One region of the Buttiauxella sp. WJP83 genome, then DNA from elsewhere that is predicted to be linked to it. Evidence: predicted binding sites of a transcription regulator. Region 1 holds the regulator's gene; each other region holds the start of a gene.
What was found. Region 1 encodes sigma-54, which starts transcription at its own class of promoters, with help from an activator protein. Its sites were predicted from a motif close to GTTGGCACANNTTTCGCTNT; they were not measured.
Positions count from the first base shown of each region.

Region 2: glnK (P-II family nitrogen regulator) is a predicted target of sigma-54. The motif match lies at 2,205-2,224, and genes of this name have one in related genera.
Region 3: OH773_RS07770 (branched-chain amino acid ABC transporter substrate-binding protein) is a predicted target of sigma-54. The motif match lies at 2,216-2,235, and genes of this name have one in related genera.

Region 1 is NZ_CP110080.1:469,474-473,706, forward strand. Features, by position in the region: gene npr (PTS phosphocarrier protein NPr) at 1-151, opposite strand, end outside; gene rapZ (RNase adapter RapZ) at 148-1,002, opposite strand; gene ptsN (PTS IIA-like nitrogen regulatory protein PtsN) at 1,056-1,547, opposite strand; gene hpf (ribosome hibernation promoting factor) at 1,630-1,917, opposite strand; gene rpoN (RNA polymerase factor sigma-54) at 1,940-3,373, opposite strand; gene lptB (LPS export ABC transporter ATP-binding protein) at 3,421-4,146, opposite strand; gene lptA (lipopolysaccharide ABC transporter substrate-binding protein LptA) at 4,153-4,233, opposite strand, start outside.
Region 2 is NZ_CP110080.1:3,629,682-3,633,914, reverse strand. Features, by position in the region: gene OH773_RS16810 (SmdA family multidrug ABC transporter permease/ATP-binding protein) at 1-251, shown strand, start outside; gene OH773_RS16805 (SmdB family multidrug efflux ABC transporter permease/ATP-binding protein) at 244-2,022, shown strand; gene glnK (P-II family nitrogen regulator) at 2,276-2,614, shown strand; gene amtB (ammonium transporter AmtB) at 2,647-3,933, shown strand; gene tesB (acyl-CoA thioesterase II) at 4,100-4,233, opposite strand, start outside.
Region 3 is NZ_CP110080.1:1,674,044-1,678,276, reverse strand. Features, by position in the region: gene OH773_RS07775 (ABC transporter permease subunit) at 1-764, opposite strand, end outside; gene OH773_RS07770 (branched-chain amino acid ABC transporter substrate-binding protein) at 941-2,062, opposite strand; tRNA gene OH773_RS07765 (tRNA-Asn) at 2,579-2,654, shown strand; gene dgcJ (diguanylate cyclase DgcJ) at 2,786-4,233, shown strand, end outside.

The DNA.
Region 1 (4,233 bases):
CAATGACGCTATTGGCTTCTGCTTCAGTGCCTGCTTCATTGCGCAGCATGACCTCAGCGTCAAAGCTTTGTACCAATTCGAACAGCTTCATTGCTGGGCGTGCATGCATGCCCAGTTTGTTGGTTATTTCAACGGTCTGTTTTACGGTCATGTTTTGCGTTTTTCCAGCGTACGGTGACGAGATTGCACGTTTTTGCCACGAGAGCGGAAATAGTCTGCCAATTGCTCAGCAATATAAACTGAACGGTGTTTACCGCCGGTACAGCCAATCGCCACTGTCAGATAGCTACGATTGTTGGTTTCCAGCATGGGTAACCATAGCTCAAGATAGCTACGTGTCTGGTAGATAAAATTGTGCACTTCGGTATGACGGTCGAGGAACGCAGCCACAGGTCTGTCCAAACCCGTCATCGGACGCAGTTTCGGGTCCCAGTGTGGGTTTGGCAGGAAGCGTACGTCAAACACATAATCCGCATCAATCGGAATACCGTGTTTAAAGCCAAAGGATTCGAAGACCATGGTCAGTTCGCGTTCACGCTTACCAAGCAGGCGAGTACGCAACATTTCCGCGAGCTCATGCACTGACATCTCAGAAGTATCAATGATCAGGTCGGCTCTTGATTTCAATGGCTCCAGCAAATCACTTTCTTCATCTATCGCACTTTCTAGCGATAGATTTTTACTTGAAAGCGGATGCAGACGGCGAGTGTCACTATAACGACGAATCAGCGTGTTGCGGTCGGCATCAAGGAACAATAATTGCGGCGAAAAGGTATCAGGCAGGTTAGTCATTGCCTGTTCAAAAATTTCTGGGTTTTCCGGCATGTTACGCACATCAATGCTGACTGCCGCAGAAATTTGGCGCTCTGCGAGAGTTTTGGCAAGATCAGGCAACAGTACCACTGGCAGGTTATCTACACAGTAGAATCCCATATCTTCTAACGCGCGCAAGGCTACAGACTTCCCTGAACCAGAGCGGCCGCTGACAATCATCAGCACCATGTCATCACTCCCCCAACTTCTCTTGCTGTGGCTTTCGCATGACCGCAGCCAGATTATTCACTTTCACTACCTTGTTCTGTTTCGGTAATGATCTGATAAAGCTCTTCATCGCTCTGTGCGGACCGCAGGCGTCGGCAAATCGTTTTGTCAGCCAGACGTTTCGCGACCAATGACAAAGTATGCAAATGCGTTTTTGTTTGATCCGCAGGAACAAGCAGCGCAAACATCAGGTCAACCGGCTGATTATCGATAGCATCAAAGGCGATAGGGGTTTCCAGTTTAATAAAGACCCCGACAGCACGAGTGGTATCTTCTTCCAGTTTTCCATGAGGGATGGCGATACCATTACCGATACCGGTACTGCCCATTCGTTCGCGCGTCAACACAGCCTCAAACACCACTTGTGGTGGCAGGCCGAGCTGTTTTGCTGCCAGTTCACTGATGATTTCCAGTGCACGTTTTTTACTCTGGCAATGTACATTGGTACGGGTACATTCCTTGTTCAGGACATTACTAAGTTGTAGAGCAGAATCGTTGTTCATCATAAGTTCACCTAAGCACCCTGTTATGCTAACGGCCCGTCACTTAGCGTAACAGGCCGCAGGGTTGTAACAGTTGCCCGGATTATCAGTGTTGTTTTAGTTTATCTTTATGTTTGGTTAACTGGCGTGCCAGTTTATCAATCAAACCATCAATCGCCGCATACATATCCTGGCCTTCCGCGCTGGCATGAATTTCACCACCATTTACATGTAGCGTTGCATCGGCAATATGCGTGACTTTTTCCACTTTTAACACAATATAGACTTGGTTAATTCTTTCGAAGTACTGCTCCAGTTTGGCAAACTTCGTACTCACAAAATCGCGTAGTGCGTCAGTGATTTCGACGTTATGTCCTGTAATGTTGAGCTGCATAGTGTCTTCCTTATCGGTTAAGTCAAACCAATTGCTTACGCTGATTTGACGGTGGTATGGATAAAGACTCTCGGTACTTCGCAACGGTGCGGCGTGCCACCATGATCCCCTGATCGGATAGCATAGTCGTTAACTTGCTATCACTCAGTGGTTTCGCAGGGTTTTCCGCAGCAATTAATTTCTTCACCAATGCACGAATTGCCGTCGAGGAGGCTTCGCCCCCACCTTCGGTATTAACATGGCTTGAGAAGAAATACTTCAATTCAAATATACCGCGTGGGCTATGCAGGTATTTCTGCGTGGTCACACGGGAAATGGTCGACTCATGCATCTCGACCACCTGGGCGATATCAGCGAGAACCATCGGTTTCATGTGTTCTTCGCCAAGTTCAAAGAAGCCCTGCTGTTGCTCTACAATGCAGCGGCTGACGCGCAGCAGCGTGTCGTTCCGGCTTTCCAGACTTTTAATCAGCCACTTTGCTTCTTGTAAGTTACTGCGAATAAACTGCGAGTCGCTGTCATTGCGGGCGTTGGTGCCCATCGCAGCGTACTGCTGGTTTATTTTCAAACGTGGAATGCTGTCGGCGTTCAGTTCTACGGTCCAGCGACCCTGTACTTTTTTCACCAGCACATCCGGAATGACATATTCCGGTTCGCTGGTCTGAATAGATTGTCCTGGGCGCGGGTCAAGAGATTGAATCAGGCACATTGCCTCTTTCAATACTTCCTCTTTCAGACGCGTGACGCGCATCAGGCTGCGGAAATCATGGTTGGCGAGCAGATCCAGGTGATCGCTGACAATCAAGCGGGCTTCGGTTAGCCACGGTGTTTCGCGGGCGAATTGCGAAAGCTGTATAAGCAGGCAGTCACGCAGATCGCGTGCGGCGACACCAACAGGATCGAAACGTTGTACGCGTTTGAGTACCGCTTCCACTTCGTCGAGGGTGATTTCGTCATCACCCATGCTTTCCAGAATTTCTTCCAGAGAGACCGTGAGGTAACCCATTTCGTCAACGGCATCGACAATAGACGTCGCTATCGCTGTGTCGGTGTCTGAAAACGGGGTGAGATCGACCTGCCACATTAAATAATCTTGCAGCGTTTGTGTCGTTTCACCCTGATAAACCGGCAATTCATCGTCAATGTAATCTGTTCCGGTTCCTGATGGCGTGCCCGCGGTGTAGATTTCATCCCAGCTGGCATCCAGCGGTAACTCGTCGGGCATCTCTTTTTGTTCGAGTGCCTCGCGAGTATCTAACGCTTCATCTTCACGAACTTCCTGAGTCTCAATTTCTTCATGCAGATCGGTTTGCTCAAGCAGTGGGTTACTTTCCAGTGCTTGCTGAAGTTCTTGCTGTAGCTCTAACGTCGACAGTTGCAACAGACGAATTGCCTGCTGTAGCTGGGGGGTCATAGCAAGTTGTTGGCTAAGCCTTAATTGCAAACCTTGCTTCATATTCAGAGCGAGCTTCCTCAGGTGTACAGAATTATGGGTCTACCCTATCAGAGTCTGAACTCTTCGCCCAGATACACGCGCTTAACATGCTCGTCTTCCAGGATTTCAGCTGGTGTGCCATGGGCGATTAAATGGCCCTGGCTTACGATGTAAGCACGTTCACAAACAGCCAGCGTTTCACGTACGTTATGGTCAGTAATCAGTACTCCGAGACCGCTGTCGCGCAGATGCTCGATGATTCGCTTGATGTCGATGACGGATATTGGGTCAACACCGGCAAAAGGTTCATCCAGAAGAATAAATTTTGGATTAGCCGCAAGTGCGCGGGCAATTTCAACACGGCGGCGCTCACCACCAGACAATGACTGCCCGAGGTTATTGCGCAAATGTTCGATGTGGAACTCTTCCATCAGCTCATTAGCGCGGTCTTCACGCTGCTCAACAGAAAGGTCGTCACGGATTTGCAGCACGGCCATCAAGTTATCGAACACACTTAAACGGCGGAAAATCGATGCTTCTTGCGGTAAGTAACCGATGCCGCGACGAGCACGAGCATGCAACGGCAGCAGACTAATATCTTCATCATCAATAATGATGTTGCCTGCATCACGCGGCACAATGCCAACCACCATGTAAAAGGTCGTGGTTTTCCCGGCACCGTTCGGGCCAAGTAATCCCACAATTTCACCAGACTTAACAGTCAGGCTGACATCTTCAACAACGCGGCGGCCCTTGTAGGCTTTGGCGAGATTTTTTGCAATTAAAGTAGCCATAACGAATTAGTTACTCTTTTTCTGCGCAGGGGCTGGTGCCGGAGCCTGGCCGTCTTTTTTCTGCAACTGAGAAGGGACCAGAACGGT
Region 2 (4,233 bases), 1.5 Mb from region 1:
AAATCCTGCATAACCTGCGTCAGTGGGGCGAAAACCGCACGGTAATTATTAGTGCGCACCGTCTGTCGGCATTGACCGAAGCCAGTGAAATTCTGGTCATGCAGCACGGGCATGTTGCCCAACGTGGCAATCACGATGTGTTGGTGGGAATGCCGGGTTGGTATCGCGACATGTATCGTTATCAACAATTGGAAGCGGCGTTGGACGATGCGCCAGAAACGACAGCAGACGAGGAACCCGCCAATGCGTAAATCAATACAGCAATGGCCAACCATAAAACGCCTGCTGGCTTATGGCTCACCGTGGCGTAAACCGCTCGCGGGCGCGGTGGTCATGCTGTGGATTGCTGCCGCCGCCGAAGTTAGTGGCCCGATTATCGTGAGCTACTTCATCGATAATATGGTTTCTGAGCATCGTCTGCCTGTCGCGGCGGTCGCGGGGCTGGCGACCGCCTATCTGCTGCTGTCTATCTCGGCTGCGGGGTTGCATTACTGGCAAGCGTTATTGTTTAACCAGGCTGCCGTTGGCGTGGTGCAGAAGCTTCGCACTGACGTGATGGATGCTGCATTGCGTCAGCCGCTTAGCACCTTTGATACCCAGCCTGTTGGGCAATTAATTTCCCGCGTCACCAACGACACCGAAGTGATTCGTGACCTTTACGTGACGGTGGTTGCGACCGTATTGCGAAGTGCTGCGTTAATTGGCGCAATGCTGGTGGCGATGTTCAGCCTCGACTGGCGCATGGCGTCGGTGGCGGTTTGCATCTTCCCAGCAGTTATTATCGTGATGTTCATCTACCAACGTTACAGCACGCCGATTGTTCGCCGGGTACGCAGCTATCTGGCTGATATCAACGATGGTTTTAACGAAGTCATCAATGGGATGAGCGTTATCCAGCAGTTCCGCCAACAAGCGCGTTTTGGCGAGCGTATGAATGCTGCCAGCCGTTCGCACTATCTGGCGCGGATGCAAACCCTGCGACTGGATGGTTTTTTACTGCGGCCGCTGCTGAGTTTGTTTTCAGCGATGGTACTGTGCGGCTTATTGATGCTGTTTGGTTTTACCTCGGTCGGGACAATCGAAGTTGGTGTGTTATACGCATTTATCAACTATTTAGGGCGTCTTAATGAACCCCTGATCGAACTCACCACCCAACAATCGATGCTGCAACAAGCGGTGGTGGCGGGTGAACGTGTGTTTGAACTGATGGACGGTAAGCGTCAGGATTACGGCAACGATAATCGCCCGTTGGAAAGTGGCCGTATTGAAGTGGATAACGTGTCGTTTGCCTATCGCGGCGACAGACTGGTATTGCAGGACATCAACCTTGATGTTCCCGCGCGCAGTTTCGTCGCGCTGGTAGGGCATACCGGCAGTGGGAAAAGTACGTTGGCTAACTTGCTGATGGGCTATTACCCACTCACCAGCGGTGAGATTCGTCTTGATGGTCGCCCGCTGGACACGCTGAGCCACGGCGTGTTGCGTCAGGGCGTTGCGATGGTGCAACAAGATCCGGTGGTGTTGGCGGACTCCTTCTTTGCCAACGTAACGCTTGGGCGCGACATCAGCGAAGCGGCAGTCTGGCAGGCGCTGGAAACGGTGCAGCTCGCAGAACTGGCGCGCACCATGAGTGAGGGGATTTATACGCGTCTGGGTGAGCAGGGTAATAATTTGTCTGTCGGCCAGAAGCAATTGCTGGCATTGGCCCGTGTGCTTGTGGATGCGCCGCAGATTTTAATCCTCGATGAAGCGACAGCAAATATCGACTCCGGCACCGAGCAGGCCATTCAGCATGCGCTGGCCGCGGTCCGTGAGCACACAACGCTTGTGGTGATTGCTCACCGTCTGTCCACGATTACTGATGCCGACACCATTCTGGTGTTACACCGTGGGCAAGCGGTTGAACGCGGCACGCACAGTGAACTGCTGGCGCAACAAGGCCGCTACTGGCAGATGTATCAACTGCAACTAGCGGGTGAAGAATTAGCGGCGGCTACTCGTGAGGAGACCGCGACGGCCTGACGCACCAAAAACACGCATAAACCCAATGGGCATCCCCGTTGGTGCAGAAAAGAAACGCACCATGCACTTAAATGGTGCGTTTTTATTATCTAAGAAATTTCTTAATCCCAGTCATCGTAATTTCCAGCCATTGAATCCTTATACCGCGCGGTTTAACGCGCTGAAAATGCCTGTTTTTCATTTTTGGCATGGCCTTTGCTTTATCTAAATCGTGTTGTAGAGGCAATTACCCAATTCTGACTGGAGGGGATCTATGAAGCTGGTTACCGTGGTTATCAAACCGTTCAAACTCGAAGACGTACGCGAGGCGCTGTCTGCAATCGGTATTCAAGGGCTGACCGTGACCGAAGTTAAAGGTTTTGGCCGTCAGAAAGGTCACGCAGAGTTGTATCGCGGTGCTGAGTACAGCGTCAATTTCCTCCCAAAAGTGAAAATTGATGTGGCCATTGCCGATGACCAGCTCGACGAAGTCATTGATGTCATTAGCAAAGCTGCCTATACCGGCAAGATTGGTGATGGCAAAATTTTCGTTGCTGAACTGCAACGCGTCATCCGCATTCGTACCGGCGAAGCCGACGAAGCCGCACTGTAATCGTCTTGCCACTCGTGAAAGGGATGGAAAAAATGAACAAATTAGCCTCTATCTTAGGCGTTGTAGCCCTGGCACTTGCGCCATCAATTGCTCTGGCAGCACCAGCGGTGGCCGATAAAGCAGACAACGCCTTTATGATGATTAGCACCGCGATGGTGCTGTTTATGACAATACCTGGGTTAGCACTGTTTTACGGCGGCTTGATTCGCTCTAAAAACGTGCTGTCGATGTTGACGCAGATAACGGTCACATTTGCACTGGTTTGCGTGCTGTGGGTGGTATTCGGTTATTCACTGGCCTTTGGCACCGGCGGCAACTTCTTCGGTAATTTCGACTGGCTGTTGCTGAAAAATATTCAGCTCACCGCGTTGATGGGGTCTTTCTACCAATATATTCACGTTGCGTTCCAGGGCTCCTTCGCGTGTATCACCGTGGGACTGATTGTTGGCGCATTAGCTGAACGTATTCGCTTCTCTGCGGTGCTGATCTTCGTTGTGATTTGGCTGACGCTCTCTTATGTGCCGATTGCACATATGGTGTGGGGTGGCGGTTTACTGGCAACGCACGGCGCGATGGACTTCGCGGGCGGTACAGTCGTACACATCAACGCCGCGGTGGCGGGGCTGGTGGGGGCTTACCTGATTGGTAAGCGCGTGGGTTACGGTAAAGAAGCGTTCAAACCGCATAACCTGCCAATGGTGTTTACCGGCACAGCCATCCTGTACTTTGGCTGGTTTGGCTTCAACGCAGGTTCTGCGAGTGCGGCAAACGAAATCGCAGCACTGGCCTTTGTGAACACGGTTGTGGCAACAGCAGCGGCAGTCCTTGGTTGGGTGTTTGGTGAGTGGGCATTACGTGGCAAGCCTTCTTTGCTGGGCGCGTGTTCTGGTGCTATCGCCGGTCTGGTTGGTATCACTCCAGCGTGTGGTTATGTCGGCGTCGGCGGTGCACTGATTATCGGTATCGTGGCCGGTCTGGCGGGGCTGTGGGGCGTAACCCTGCTGAAGAAATGGCTGCGTGTGGATGACCCTTGCGATGTGTTTGGTGTCCACGGCGTGTGCGGTATCGTAGGTTGCATCATGACCGGTATCTTTGCATCAACCTCTCTGGGTGGCGTGGGTTATGCAGAAGGCGTGACCATGGGCCATCAGGTACTGGTGCAACTGGAAAGTATCGGTGTGACGATTGTCTGGTCCGCAGTGGTTGCGTTCATCGGCTTCAAGGTTGCTGACCTGACTGTGGGTCTGCGTGTACCAGAAGAGCAAGAGCGTGAAGGTCTGGATGTGAACAGCCACGGCGAAAATGCTTACAACGCATAATTGTTTCCCCTCACCCTAACCCTCTCCCAAAGGGAGAGGGGATTGGCCGGTTCTCATCTTCGCGAGGGAGAGGGGATTGGCCGGTTTCCATCTTCACCCGGGAGAGGGGATCGATCAGTTTCCTCCCTCTCCTAGGTGAGAGGGCCGGGGTGAGGGCGTCCTGACCCTAACCTCGCTTACGCATCACACCTTCCTGCACCGTTGACGCCACCAACACGCCATCGCGTGAATAAAACTCCCCGCGAACAAAGCCACGCGCACTGGAAGCCGACGTACTTTCCACGCTATACAACAGCCAGT
Region 3 (4,233 bases), 1.2 Mb from region 1:
AGCATCGCGCCAGGCAACGAACCGATGCCTCCTAACACGGCCGCTGTGAACGCTTTGATACCGATAATAAAACCGGCGTAAAAATCAAAAGTGCCGTAGTTCATGGTGATAAGCACCCCTGCCAGCCCCGCCATCGACGCGCCGATAACAAACACGGTTGAGATAATACGGTCAGCATTAATCCCCAGAATCGAGGCCATTTTCCGGTCCTGCTGCACCGCGCGGCACATGCGCCCGAGGCGCGTATTGCCAATAACCCAGGTGAGCAGCAACATCCCCGTAAACGAGGCAATCAAAATAAAGACTTTGGTGTAGGTGATTTGCACGAACCCCTCACCAATATGAAAACGGAAAACGCCATCGAGCATCGTTGGGATCCCTTGCTGGCGCGGGCCCTGGCTGATTTGTGCGTAGTTTTGCAAGATGAGCGACATGCCGATTGCGGAGATCAGCGGCGCCAAACGAGTGGAGTTGCGAAGCGGTTTATAGGCGATGCGTTCAATCGTCCAGCCGTACACCCCCGTCACGACAATGGTGAACACCAGGGTGCCGAGGATCAGTAACGGAAACGAGTGCAATCCGAAGAATGACAGCAGCGCTAGCCCAATGGCGCACAGGTATGCGGAGATCATATACACTTCGCCGTGCGCGAAGTTGATCATGCCAATGATGCCGTAAACCATGGTGTAACCGATGGCAATCAGCCCGTAGACAGAACCCAGCGTTACGCCATTTACCAACTGTTGCAGGAAGAATGCGTCCATAGTCAGGCGTCTCTTTTTATGGCTGCTCCTGAAGACGCGGCCAGATTTATTATGGGCATAAGGCGTAGTTGTTGCAGCCAGTTTGGACCCGGCCAGCGCGCAAGAACCGCAGCGTACATAAAGTACGTGAGGATTCTGAGCACTGCCCGGGTTCAAAATGGCAAATAAAACAAGCCTTATTGGACTTCGGTGTACTTGCCCTTATCGTCCCACTGATAAACCACGTAATCCGACACCTTCAGGTCACCTTTACTGTCCCAGGCTTTTTTGCCCATGACGGTATCAACCGGATTGGCTTTCAACCAGGCACTGGCTTTCGCTGAATCGGTACCGCCGGTGGCTTTGAATGCCGCAGCAATGGCCTGGACTGACGCGTAGGAATAAAGGGTGTAGCCTTCTGGCTCGAATTTACTGGCGCGGAATTTGTCGATAACGGCTTTGCCTTCCGGCAGCAAACGCGGGTCTTTACCGAACGTCATATAAATGCCGTTAGTGTATTGCGGGCCACCAGCAGCCGTGACCATCTCTTCGTTGACAATACAGTCGCCGGAGAAGAATTTGGCCTGGACACCCTGCTCACGCATCTGACGAACCAGCGGCCCTGCTTCCGGATGACAGCCCCCGAAGAACACCACATCAGGTTTTTGCGCACTGATTTTGGTCACAAGCGCGTTAAAGTCTTTTTCACCGCGAGACAAACCTTCATACATCACGTCATTCACACCGCGTTTTGCCAGTGCCGCTTTGGTCGCATCCGCCAGCCCCTGCCCGTAGGTATCTTTGTCATGAATAATGACGACGCGTTTGGCTTTGAGCTTATCAATGATGAAATCGCTGGCGACCTGGCCTTGCTGGTCATCGCGCCCACACATGCGGAACATGTCATTCATTTTGCGTTCGGTAATGAGCGGGTTAGTTGACCCTGGGGTGATGGCGATGATCCCTGCATCGTTATACACCTCAGAGGCCGGCATGGTGGATGATGAGCAGAAATGGCCTACCACCGCTTTGACTTTATCCTGGTCAACCAGGCGGTTAGCCACTGAGACAGCCTGTTTAGGTTCGCAAGCATCATCCCCCTGAACCAGTTTGATTTTTTCGCCGTTGATCCCACCCGCGGCGTTAATGTCTTCAGCGGCTTGCGTCGCGCCATGCCAGTATTGATCGCCATAGGTCGCATTTGGCCCAGTGAACGGCCCCGCGACACCAATAACAATATCGGCCTGGGCGGAGAACGCCGTCACCAGGCAACCTGCCAACACAAGAGAAAGAGGACTTCTGATTAATTTCAGCGACATTTGAATGTTCCTTAGCAAAAAAGCAAAGAGGTTTATGCACAACGGTTTAAGAGCCATTTCAAAAGCAAAAACGCGAACAAAATGCACTAAATGGATGACATCCTGACAAATTCCTGTGGCGGGGTTTCCCTACGTTTTCACAGCCAAAAACATTAAGCAAAATGGTTGCCAACGTGACTGACTGCATGCCAATGTTTCGACATATGTCAGTATAGAGCGCCGTTGTAAGCGGCCAGGGACAACGCAATGAAATTACAGCGGCGATCACATCTGCTTAACAATAAAGCAAATAAGTTGAGATATTGGACGCTTTGCACCAATAAAGAACACAAATAAAGAAGGGTTAATATTCATTAAAGCAATGGGTTCGAGCGGAATAAGGGTCTGGTGATTCTGATCTGCGCAATTCGGCTTAAAACTCAACAAGTTGACTATAAAGAAAGCAAACAAAAATCTTTTTCGTGAACCCTTTGACATCCCCCCCGTGAATCGCTAATATGCGCCCCGTTAACCGATTCCTCTGTAGTTCAGTCGGTAGAACGGCGGACTGTTAATCCGTATGTCACTGGTTCGAGTCCAGTCAGAGGAGCCAAATTCGAGAGCTCGCTTAGGAAACTAAGCGGGCTTTTTTGTTTTTGTTGGTTTTGACGGCCGACTAAGCGAGAAAAATAGCGTGCTATACTTGCCCTTATTTTGTGGTGGTCAAACAGGGAGTGAACCATCTTGTCCAGGCAAAAATATATTAGTGCGGTTGTATTAATCTTGGCTTGCACCACTTCACTTTTCGCCGCTCTGGTGTTCCATGAAGCTCGCAATTTGCAGAACTATATGGAATATGTCGCCGAGAATGGCAAGTCAGCCCTTTTCCATGAAGAGTCCATTAACCAGAATATCGCCAACCGGCTTTCGCGAGCATTTTTTTCCTCGAGACCCTCAGGGAATCCTGGCGAAAGTGAACGCCCTGATATCTGCCAGCATGTTGAAACCGTAGGGGATATTTCCGGATTCAACCTTGTGGCAAAAACCATGAAAAACCTGGAGGGAACCCTTCAGACTCGAAACCCTTCCTGTGAAGAATGGGGCAAAGACCTGGGAGCCTTATCCGTTATTCATGAAGCTGAAAACGGTGCATTACCGAAATACAGTTTTTCAAATTATACCGGTTACGCCTTCAGGAATATCAGATACTACATCGACCTTTCACATAACTACATTTACATCAACCGATTGGTTAATACGCGTGACTATACCTTCAGTAACTGGTTAGAGAACAATGGTCGCGGAATCAATATCATTCGTAGCGGGCACACCATTACCATTGATGACAATGCGCTCAATGATCTTTTCCAGGGTGCCACCATTGTTTCTCATATTTACCAGGATGGTTACACAAAAAATAATATCATCAGCATGCTGACTCCGGTGTTCCTGAACGATAAGGTGAAAGGCATTCTGATTACTGACGTTAACATTAATGATCTTGCTGTTTCGTTTAAAACGGTAGACAGACCGCTACTGTGGAAATTTCTGTCTTTATATGTGACTGACAATGCCACCGGGTCAAATATCATTTTCCATGAACCGATTATAAAATCTTTTGATTTAATTAATTATGAAGGCACTATCAGCCAGTATTACACCCTGCATATTAAGCTGGATGCTATTTATGTCATTATTGCTAATCTCTGGTTGGTTTTGCTTTACGTTATGACGACCTGGATTTTATGTCGCTATGCCCGTAATCAACTCATGAGGCAAGCTGCGTTATCAAGGGACAACATGACTGACGCGTTGACCGGACTGTACAACAGAAAAGTCATCACGCCTGAATTTGAGCAAAAAATTCGTACTCTTGTTGACAGGAATGTTCCCGTTACGGTTATTGCGATTGACAGTGATGGGCTGAAAAAAATAAATGATACCCTGGGCCACCATATGGGTGACAAAGCAATACAATCACTGGGTTTAGCACTGCGCAATGCCATTCGCAAAAGCGATTACGGCATACGGCTTGGGGGTGATGAATTCTGTTTGGTCCTTATTGATTATTCTTTGAAAAAATCCCGTGATGTTATTGCTCGTGTGCAAAAGCATTTACTCGCCATTGATAAAGACAAACTGGTGGCATTCTCCTGGGGTTCGTATCAGCTAAATCAGGACGATACGCTGGA